DNA from 3 places in the Pseudoalteromonas sp. ABE4_541 genome. Region 2 is predicted to be linked to each of the others. Evidence: predicted binding sites of a transcription regulator. Region 2 holds the regulator's gene; each other region holds the start of a gene.
The links. The regulator sigma-54, encoded in region 2, starts transcription at its own class of promoters, with help from an activator protein. The targets are predictions, from matches to a motif close to GTTGGCACGNNNNTNGNNT.

Region 1 (3,514 bases), on a different contig from region 2:
GTGCCACAATTAACGCAAAATCTTTATACCTTTTTTCACATGATAAGCATAGTCGAAACATCATGAGTTTGTTAAAAAAAACCAAATCTATCGGGTTTTTATCCTCGATGGTATATATTCTGCTCAGTTGTGAAATTTATGCCCAACAATTCAATAATCAAGACCTAGAAGAAGCTGCTAGGACCTACATTGAAAACTTGGTCCCAACAAACCCCGACAGCAAGATACAAATTTCGGCACTTCCACTGGATGCACGGCTGCCTACTCGCGAATGTGAAAAGCCTATTGATATCATGACAAATGCGTCGCCCCCCTTTAATCGGCAGGTAACTGTACAACTTAAATGTGACGACTTAATTGGCTGGACACAATATGTGCATGTTCGCATCGAAGAGTTATTCCCAGTAATCGTCAGTAGCACGATGATAGCCAGAGGAGAGCTCATTTCAGAGGAACATCTCAAATTAGACTTCCTCGCGAAATACTTTGTTCGAGCGACTCATATTGATGATAAATCTTTGCTAATAGGTAGTCGAAGTAAGCGTGTAATACGTGAAGGCATGCCTATAGGCATGCATCAAATTTGTATGGTTTGCAAAGGGGATGTAGTCAATATATATGCGCGAACTCCCTCTTTAACTATAAAAACCATCGGTATTGCACTAGAAGATGGTAACATTGGTGAACAAATTCAGGTTAAAAATCAAAAGTCTGGAAAAATTGTCTCTGGAAGAGTAAAAGATGTTGATTCAGTTGAGGTCAATATTTAAAATTTTTGCTAAAGTTATAGCTAGAACAGCCGATATTCTAAACAAGAATTTAAATTTGGGTCACAGGTCATGGTAAATAACGTTAAAGGTCAAACGCAATCAAACAGCGTGCTTAATAATATTAAGCAACAAAAAGCTGAGTTGCAAAAAAATGAAGCCAATGCTGCTAGCACAGCGCCTACTAAAGCGCCACAAAAAGCGGCTAGCGATTCAGTAAGTTTAACACCACAAGCGCAGCAACTTAAAAACCTGCAAGAAAAGGCAAAAGATGCGCCTGCGTTTGATAGCAATAAGGTTGCTGAACTTAAAAAAGCCATTAGCGAAGGCAAGTATCAAATAGACGCCGAAAAACTCGCTAAGAATATCGCCGCATTTGAGTTTGATATGTATGGTTGAACAGCTTAACCTCTGTCTTCATAAATTAGAAACACAGCTCACTAACCTAGCAACTCTGACCCAGTTGCTAGATAGAGAGTTGAATGCTTTAGCGGCTCGAAAAGGTGACCATTTAAAAGAACTTGCAAGAGATAAACTTACCTTACTAAACACCATCCAAAAACAAGATAAAGAGCTGTCTAGTTTTGATCAAGCGCTTTTCCAAGCTGAAGAAGCTATCGAGATGACCGATAAAATTGAAGAGTTGCTAATTGAGTGTAAAAAAAAGAATGAAGTAAACGCTCAGGCTGCGCATCAAGCTCATTTAAGCGCCAGAGAATTGAAAAGTATTCTTTTAGGTGCGCCCTCTTCTATTACATATGGCCAAGATGGTAGCGTCGTGACAGGTAATAACGAGCTAGTTAAAAACCTTAAAGCATAATCAAGTACGCTCTGCATCTAACAGAGCGTTGCCAAGCGTCCAGTCTATTAATAATAAGTTACACGTTTTATCTTTCTTGGTTTCACCTGTGTAATATATAAATCGTGCACGCGCTTCATATCGAGCTCTAATTCAGTCACATATGCATCACCCGACGCATAGCTCTTTACAACCTTAGCGCCTCTTATCACACCTGTCACTTGACTCTTGAGCCCATCGTTTTTAGCAACTGCACCTTGAACTGTCATACCCGCGGTAATATTTTGGCCATAGACTTGCTCTGTTAACTCTCTGTATGCCTCAAGTTTCGACACTTTCACCGCCATTAGCATCTTTTGCGTATCACTGGCACCAGGTTGAGCACTTAACGGGGCGTAACCAATTGCTTTTAATACTGGGTAATTATCTGGCTTGACGTACTCATATTCAATGTTTTTATCAAACATCGAGCTACATCCACCTAATAAAAATAAAAGTATGGTTATGGCAACCAAGCCTATACTGTTAAAAGTTCGTGTGGCATTCATCATTCTATACCTCTTAAATTTGATGATTTATCCAATGCACGATTCTTGCCAAAAATTGTTGGTATATGACTTGCTACGTTCATTACAGTTATTTTTTAAGGTTTTAATTATGATTAGAGCAGTCGCTTTGCTTATGCTGGTAGCAATGAGCAGTAATGTAAAAGCTGAGTGGTATGAAGTCATCGGTTATGCAAGCATGCAAGGGCGCGACATGGCAGACGCTCGTCAAGCAGCAGTTAAAGACGCAATTACACAAGCGTTGATATTCTCTGGGGCTACCATCAGCAGCGTTCAAACCGTTGCTGATGGGGTCTTGAGTCAAAATGAGATCAAGATCAAATCTCATGGCGAAATCCAACAAGTTAACCTTGTTAGCGAAAATCAAAGTGACGAGCAATATAGCGTGACTTTGCATTTAGATATTTATGCTACCGAAAAAAAATGTCCAGGCCAGCAATTTAATAAACAAATTGCCATTACTCAGAGCCAATTAACACAGCCCCATCAAGCAAGGTTGGGTCAAATTTTTGACATTGCAAAGTCTGCATCTCATCGTTTGTTTAATACCCTGAATGAGCGTACTTCCGCAGTCAAACCGATCCCTTATCTAAACTCCCCTCTAAACGTCAGTGAGTATTTTTCTCAACAATTTAACTATGACCATATGTTGATTGAAACCATTTCAACCAACAGTAATAGCCAATATGTATTATTAAGCCAGATCACAGATATAGCGGGTTTAGATAAACTCAATAATGATTATGCCTTTTGGCAAGACGATGAGTACCTTCGCAGCTTTAAAATAGACTTTGCGCTATATGACTCAATAACATTCGAGCAGGTATGGCAACAACATTATGTAACTCAGGGAGTTTGGCCATTTAAAAAGACAAAAATTATTGACGTATATAGCGAGCAATTTTGGCGCTCAAACTATGGTCAACAAATTCAAGATATTTTTAATAAAGTGAGCCAAGACCTTGATGTAGCCGTGGCATGTATACCAACTAAAGGGAAGATTTTGCACATTAATAATGAACAAGTTGTGATTAATTTAGGTAAAAAACACGGCCTAGAGCCGGGCAAAGTACTCTCAATTATGCACCGAAGTGACATCGTCACGGGTAACGGCAAAATCATAAACTCTACACGACAAACTATCGAGCAACTGAAAGTCATTAATGTGAATATGCAAAGTGCCACAGCCATTAACTTAAATACTCGCCCATTAAGTAATGTTCAGCTCAATGATATAGTGCAAGTGCTCATTAAATCTGATGAGTCATTTGAACTTGAATAACCAAGAAGGTGCCAATTGGCACCTTTTTCCTTGTTGATAGCTGATGCATTGTTATTAACTTCACATCACTAAGCTCGATAGGCAGTACAACTAAAACAAC
Region 2 (3,514 bases):
CAAAAAGCTATAAAGGGCGACAGGTCGTTAAAAATGTAAGCCTAAGTGTTGAAGCTGGTAGCATTGTTGGGCTGCTCGGTCCAAATGGTGCAGGAAAAACAACGAGCTTTTATATGATCGTTGGATTAGTACCCAGCGATCATGGCTCTGTATGCATCAATGACCACGACATCACCTTACTGCCGATGCACAACCGTGCTCGACTTGGAATTGGCTATCTTCCTCAAGAGTCATCCATTTTTAGAAAGCTAACCGTTTATCAAAATCTCATGGCTATTTTAGAAACTCGTAACTCGCTTAATAAAGAAGCACGCGAGCAAATAGTGAACGAGTTGTTAGATGAGTTTAATATTCAACACATTAGAGATAGTTTAGGTATGGCTCTGTCTGGTGGTGAGCGTCGCAGAGTAGAAATTGCTCGCGCTTTAGCCGCAAATCCTAAATTTATCCTATTAGATGAGCCTTTTGCTGGTGTTGATCCAATTTCAGTGTTAGATATAAAGAAAATTATCGAACATTTAAAAAATCGTGGCATTGGTGTACTAATCACCGACCACAATGTTCGGGAAACCCTTGATGTATGTGAAAAAGCTTATATTGTATCACATGGTGAGCTTATCGCCTCGGGCACGCCAGAGCATGTTTTGGCGGATCAAACCGTGCGAGATGTCTACCTTGGTGAGCAATTCAGGCTATAGTTAAAACATTCTAGGTCACAATAATAATAGAGATTAGAAGGATTGTTAAAGGTACATGAGGCAATCGTTACAGCTGCGCATGGGGCAGCAACTTACCATGACACCACAACTACAGCAGGCAATACGTCTGTTGCAGTTAAGTACGCTAGATCTTCAGCAGGAAATCCAAGAAGCACTGGACAGTAATCCTCTTTTGGAAGTAGAAGAATCTGACGCGGATCTCGATACCTCGTTACAAGAAAAAAACGGTAAAGATAACAGCCAAGATGATGGGCATAACGATGGCCTAGACAGTGAGTCGGTAAGCGATTATGAAATGGACTCTGATGCGGCATTAAGTAAAGATACCGTTAGTGATGAATTGGCTATGGATGTCACTTGGGACGAATACATGAGTGCGGCACCAGCCGCTAGCAGTGGCCCAATGCCTGAAGATGAAACAATTTATCAAGGTGAAACCACCGAAACCTTGCATGAATACCTTATGTGGCAGTTAGAATTAACGCCATTTAGCCCTATTGACCATGGTATCGCAGTGGCTATCGTTGAGGCCATTGATGATAACGGGACATTAACCTTAAGCACCGAAGAAATACTCGACAGCATTAATGATGGTCATTCTGGTGAGCCCATAGAACTTGATGAAGTTGAAGCCGTACTTAAACGCATTCAATTATTTGACCCTGTCGGGATTGGTGCGCGCAACCTGCAAGAATGTTTGTGTATTCAGCTCAACCAATTTGACCAAAAGACAACTCCTTGGCTGAATGAAACAAAAATGATTCTAAACGAGCACATAGATTTGCTCGCTAGCCGTGATTATCGAACGTTGATGAAAAAAACAAAGCTTAAAGAAGCCGAGTTAAAAGAAGTCATGACACTCATTCACAGCTTAAACCCAAAACCAGCAGCCAGTATCATTCGAGAAGAGTCTGAGTACGTCATTCCTGACGTATCCGTGAAAAAAATGAAAGGTCGCTGGGTGGTGGAGCTCAACCCAGAATGCATGCCAAAAATTCGCGTTAATGACCACTATGCCTCCATGTCTCGCTCTGTAAAATCAAGCTCAGATAGTCAGTTTATCCGCTCGCATTTACAAGAAGCTAAATGGTTTATTAAAAGCTTAGAGAGCAGAAATGAAACTTTAATGAAAGTTACCAATTGCATTGTGCAACAACAACAGGCATTCTTTGAGCATGGCCCTGAAGCAATGCGACCTATGGTGTTAAACGATGTTGCAGAGATGGTCGAAATGCACGAATCAACTATCTCTCGCGTAACAACACAAAAATACATGCACACACCTAGGGGCATTTTTGAGCTGAAGTATTTCTTCTCTAGCCATGTAAGTACCGAAAACGGAGGTGAGTGCTCATCAACAGCGATTCGAGCGCTTATCAAAAAGTTAATAGCTGCTGAAAATACAGCCAAGCCGCTGAGCGATAGCAAAATAGCAGACATATTAGCAGAGCAAGGAATTAAGGTGGCCCGACGCACCATAGCAAAATATCGGGAGTCGTTAGCCATTCCACCGTCTAACCAGCGTAAAAGCTTGATTTAGACGTATTACTAAAGAAGGAAAATGCTTATGCAACTAAATTTAACTGGTCGTCATGTAGAAATCACTGATTCATTAAGAGACTATGTCAACAACAAGTTTGCGAAGCTAGAAAGGCATTTTGATCACATCAATAATGTACATGTGATCTTAGATGTTGAAAAGCTGGTCCAAAAGGCCGAAGCCACCTTGCACGTAAATGGTGGAGAATTATTTGCTTCAACAGAACATCAGGATATGTACGCGGCGATCGACGGGCTTATTGATAAGCTAGATCGTCAAGTGATCAAACACAAAGAGAAGCTTACTCGACACTAATCATGAAACTAAGCTCGATTATAAACAAGGACTGCAGTAAAGCTGCGGTCCTTTTTAATAGCAAAAAACGTGTACTTGAATATATCAGTGAACTGGCGCATGAGCAGTTGCCTCAACTAAATCAGCACGATATTTTGAACGCATTAATGACCAGAGAAAAGTTGGGCAGTACAGGGATCGGCAAAGGGATCGCAATCCCTCATGGCAGAATGGCAGGTATTGAACAAGTAACAGCAATGCTGTTAGTCAACCAGCAAGGTATTCCATTCGATGCGATTGATAATAGGCCCGTAGATATTTTTCTCGCGCTCATTGTGCCTGAAGGCGATAACCAACAACATCTTAAAACGTTGGCTGAAATTGCAGACAAGCTCAACGATAAAGAGTTTTGTAAACAGCTAAGGAACGCTAGCAATGATGATGAACTTTATGAGATTATTGCTTCAGCACACTAGGTAACTAAGAGAAGCATTATGGAATTAATCATTGTCAGTGGCCGCTCTGGTTCAGGAAAATCAGTGGCGCTACGTGTACTTGAAGATCTAGGCTATTATTGCGTCGATAATATCCCCGTTAACTTACTACCTTCATTAGTTAGAAGCGTATCTGACAACTTCGATAAAATTGCGGTTAGTATAGACGTGCGCAACCTTCCAAAAGAGCAGCAAGATTTCAACGATATTCTAGAGTATCTACCGGGCTTTGCTAATCCGATGTTGTTCTACCTAGACAGTGATGATAACACCTTGATCAAGCGATTTTCTGAGACTCGTCGCTTACATCCGCTGTCGATGAACGATTTGCCATTAGATTTAGCCATTCGTGAAGAAAAACAGCTACTAGATGTGCTCACTTCACGTGCCGATGTACTTATCGATACAACTGACCTCAGTGTTCACCAATTAGCGGAAACCATTAGAGAACGTATTCTAGGTAAAAA
Region 3 (3,514 bases), on a different contig from region 2:
ACAATGTTTGATAGCCGATGCATCTGCTCAACTAAACCTTGTGCAGAGTTCATAAATAGTGAACGCGATACGGTTGACGCTGGTTGGTTCATTGCCTCTTGTAAACTATTAAACATGGTATTAATGCTAGTACTCAGGCTATTTGACTCTTCAGCAAAGAGCGTATCAATACGAGAAGACTCTGTTACAAACTGATCATAGTAAGCTTTATTTGAGATATCACGATTCAGTTGTTTTACTGCAAATTCATTGATCAGGCGAACAGTTTCAGAGCGGCCCACCATATTGCCCACGGTCGTCGCATGCTCTGTGCGCTCGCGTATATAACCCTTAGTGTTTAAATTGGATATGTTTCTACTGGTCGTTTGCAGAAGCTCCGAGCTTGCACGAACACCACTCGTACCAATTTGCATAAGATCATAAGACATCTTAATTTACTCCTTGACGAATTAGCGACGTGAGCATCTGCTTAAACTCGCCACGCTGTAGCACGTTTTTAATTTTATCGGCATAATTTGGATCTGTTGCATAGCCTGCTTGCTGTAATGCCTCTAAATATTCACTTGGCTGCTTCACTTTTTGCAGCGCCTCTTCATAGCGGGGATTACTTTGCAAAAACTCAACATAGTCATTGATACTGTCCTTAATTGAGTCATATGCTCTAAAACTCGCTTGCTTTTTAATGGGTAGACCTTGTTCAAACTCCAATGTCAACTTCTTGGCACTCTCACCCTGCCATGCTTTATCTGATTTAATATTGAACAAGTTATAACTGCTCGAACCATCAGGCTTCGAGATAACATGTTTACCCCAACCTGTTTCTAATGCGGCTTGCGCCACCATCACAGCTGGATTAAGTCCAATTTTGCCAGCGGCTTCTTTAGCGTGCTCCCAAATGGATTCAACAAAAGCCGCAGGATCATCAAAAAACCCCTTCTGCTCTTCACGCTTTGAGTCGCTTGCCTGAGTTGCCTTTGCCTCATCCGGCTGAGCAGCAGGCGCTTGACCACTGGCAATCTTGTCACTGACTAAATTGGCATTTGTGCGGATCACTGAAGCTGGCGTGTACCCGTCTGAATTTGGTGACAATTGCTGTACAATTAAATCCGCTAAGCCCAACCCCCCTTTTCCAGCAAGCTCCACAGATAGTTGTTGGTCGTGCATTTCTTCAAAGAACTTGACGCTACTGGAGTTAAACGGACTATCTTTATCTTCCATTGCTTCATTGGCTTTGCGCATACTTTTGAGCAGCATTTGCGTAAAGATCGATTCAAACTGCTGCGCCGCTTTTTTCAAAGCTTCATTTGACGCTTTTTGATCAGTGCCGCTTTTCAAGGCATCTTGACGTAAGGTATTTAGATCCCCTAAATCAAAAAAGTTCTGTTTGTCTAACGGATTAGTATTCATCAGTTCAACGACACGTTAAAAATTCATAGCATTATCAATGCAAAAAATGAGCCAAAAAAAAGCCCCGACTAATCAGGGCTAACTTATTGATTAAAAATAACTCTTCATATGACGACTAATTGACCATTGATTGCACCCGCTTCTTTTAGCGCCTCTAAAATCGCCATTAAATCGCCAGGCGCGGCACCCACTTGATTAATCGCTCTAACCAAATCATCTAAACTCACACCTGGGTCAAATACAAACGCTCGTGAGTCATCCGTATTTACGTCAATGATACTTTGCTGCGTTACTGTCGTTTCACCTTCACCTAAAGGTTGAGGCTGAGAGACATTTTGCTGTTCAGCAATAGTAACGGTTAAGCCACCATGTGTGATCGCAGCAGGCTGTAGCTTCACATTTTTACCAATGACAATGGTACCAGTGCGTGAATTCACAATAATTTTAGCGGTGGTATCGGCTGGCTTAAATTCTAAATTCTCTAGTGTAGAAAGATAAGCGACACGTTGTGAGGGATCTCTGGGTGCAATAACCCGCACAGACGCAGCATCCATAGGTTTTGCGCTGTTTGGTCCAACCAGCTCATTAATTGTATCCGCCAATCGTTTAGCCGTTGTAAAGTCAGGACTGTTCAAGTTAAAAGTGATATGGTCACCTTGTGTAAATGGGCTTTTTACCGCTCGCTCAACAATCGCACCATTGGGTACTCTGCCCACCGTCGGGGTATTAATAACCACTCGACTACCATCCATACCCTCAGCACCTAAACCACCTACAATCAAACTCCCTTGCGCAATCGCATATACATTACCATCAACCCCCTTCATAAAGGTTTGCAGCAAAGTACCGCCACGTAGACTACCTGCACTACCGATTGAGGAAACCGTAATGTCAATCTTCTGGCCCGGTTTAACGAAAGGTGGCAAATCTGCATGAACTGCAACTGCAGCGACATTTTTAATTTTGGGCTTTAAACTAGACGGCATAGTAATACCGAAGCTGCTTAACATCGCTTTAAAACTTTGCTCGGTAAAGCGGCTTTGTTCGCCAGTTCCAGGTAAACCGACCACTAAGCCGTAGCCCACCAGCTGGTTTGAGCGAACACCTTCCACCATACTCACATCTTTTATACGCTCTGCGTTTGCACTTGCGGACAATACACAGCAGACCAATACACTAAGTAATACGAACAATCTCATTGTCTTAACCCTTTAAAATGGTAACAACGTACTTAAGAAGAATTTAGCTAACCAGCCAGGACTCTGCGTTTCTTGATGCTGGCCTTTACCTGAGTATTGGATACGCGCGTTAGCAATGCGGTTTGATTCAACCGTATTATCCGCTTTCACATCCGAGGCTCTCACCAAGCCTTCTAGTCGAATAAACTCTTCACCCGTATTCAGTGTCAACCATTTTTCACCACGGATAACCAAATTACCATTGGGTAGCACGCGCATGACGTTAACAGATATGTTACCGAACAAGCTGTTTGATTGATTCGCTTGGCTATCACCTTTGAAAGAGGATTCTGATTCCAAACCAAATTGAATACTTTCTTTACCAATATTAATCGCTGAACCACCCAAGCCCGTGATTGGATTGAGCGACGCTTCGGTCTCTTTATCAGTCTGGTTATTTGCAGCCTTTGACGCTGCGGTTGTTTCACGCAGGATGACGGTAATAATATCCCCGGTTCTTAATGCCTTTTTATCCGAATATAAATCATTAGCTCGGTACTCACTAAATAATGATCCGGTTGCGACAACAGGCTCCGCTTCTTGCTCGGGGTACATGGGCGCATAGTATGGATCATCGCGCACCACATCACTATTTTGCGTTGACACACATCCTGCAAGTAAAGTGGTTACTAAAATGGCTAAGCTCAAATCACGCATACTGCCCCCTAAATCTTATAATTGCTGATTAATATAACTAAGCATTTCATCCACGGATGAAATTACTTTCGAGTTCATCTCGTAAACCCGTTGAGTTTCAATGAGATTGACCAACTCTTCGGTCACATTCACGTTCGAGGTTTCAAGCGCACCTTGGACAATAAGACCAAGACCGTCAACGCTCGGATTACCTTGCACCGGTGCACCGCTTA

Region 1: the regulator sigma-54 is predicted to act here: its motif matches at 2,149-2,167, upstream of ACW689_RS00905 (LPP20 family lipoprotein).
Region 3: the regulator sigma-54 is predicted to act here: its motif matches at 1,445-1,463, upstream of flgJ (flagellar assembly peptidoglycan hydrolase FlgJ).

Annotation. Positions count from the first base shown of each region.
Region 1 is NZ_JBSVEM010000001.1:188,871-192,384, reverse strand. It holds gene flgA (flagellar basal body P-ring formation chaperone FlgA) at 63-770, shown strand; gene flgM (flagellar biosynthesis anti-sigma factor FlgM) at 840-1,166, shown strand; gene flgN (flagellar export chaperone FlgN) at 1,159-1,587, shown strand; gene ACW689_RS00905 (LPP20 family lipoprotein) at 1,635-2,114, opposite strand; gene ACW689_RS00900 (flagellar assembly protein T N-terminal domain-containing protein) at 2,224-3,414, shown strand; gene ACW689_RS00895 (DUF1203 domain-containing protein) at 3,483-3,514, opposite strand, start outside.
Region 2 is NZ_JBSVEM010000015.1:26,179-29,692, reverse strand. It holds gene lptB (LPS export ABC transporter ATP-binding protein) at 1-698, shown strand, start outside; gene ACW689_RS14640 (RNA polymerase factor sigma-54) at 754-2,259, shown strand; gene hpf (ribosome hibernation promoting factor) at 2,287-2,574, shown strand; gene ptsN (PTS IIA-like nitrogen regulatory protein PtsN) at 2,577-3,029, shown strand; gene rapZ (RNase adapter RapZ) at 3,048-3,514, shown strand, end outside.
Region 3 is NZ_JBSVEM010000001.1:198,780-202,293, reverse strand. It holds gene flgK (flagellar hook-associated protein FlgK) at 1-428, opposite strand, end outside; gene flgJ (flagellar assembly peptidoglycan hydrolase FlgJ) at 430-1,407, opposite strand; gene ACW689_RS00970 (flagellar basal body P-ring protein FlgI) at 1,512-2,606, opposite strand; gene flgH (flagellar basal body L-ring protein FlgH) at 2,619-3,302, opposite strand; gene flgG (flagellar basal-body rod protein FlgG) at 3,318-3,514, opposite strand, start outside.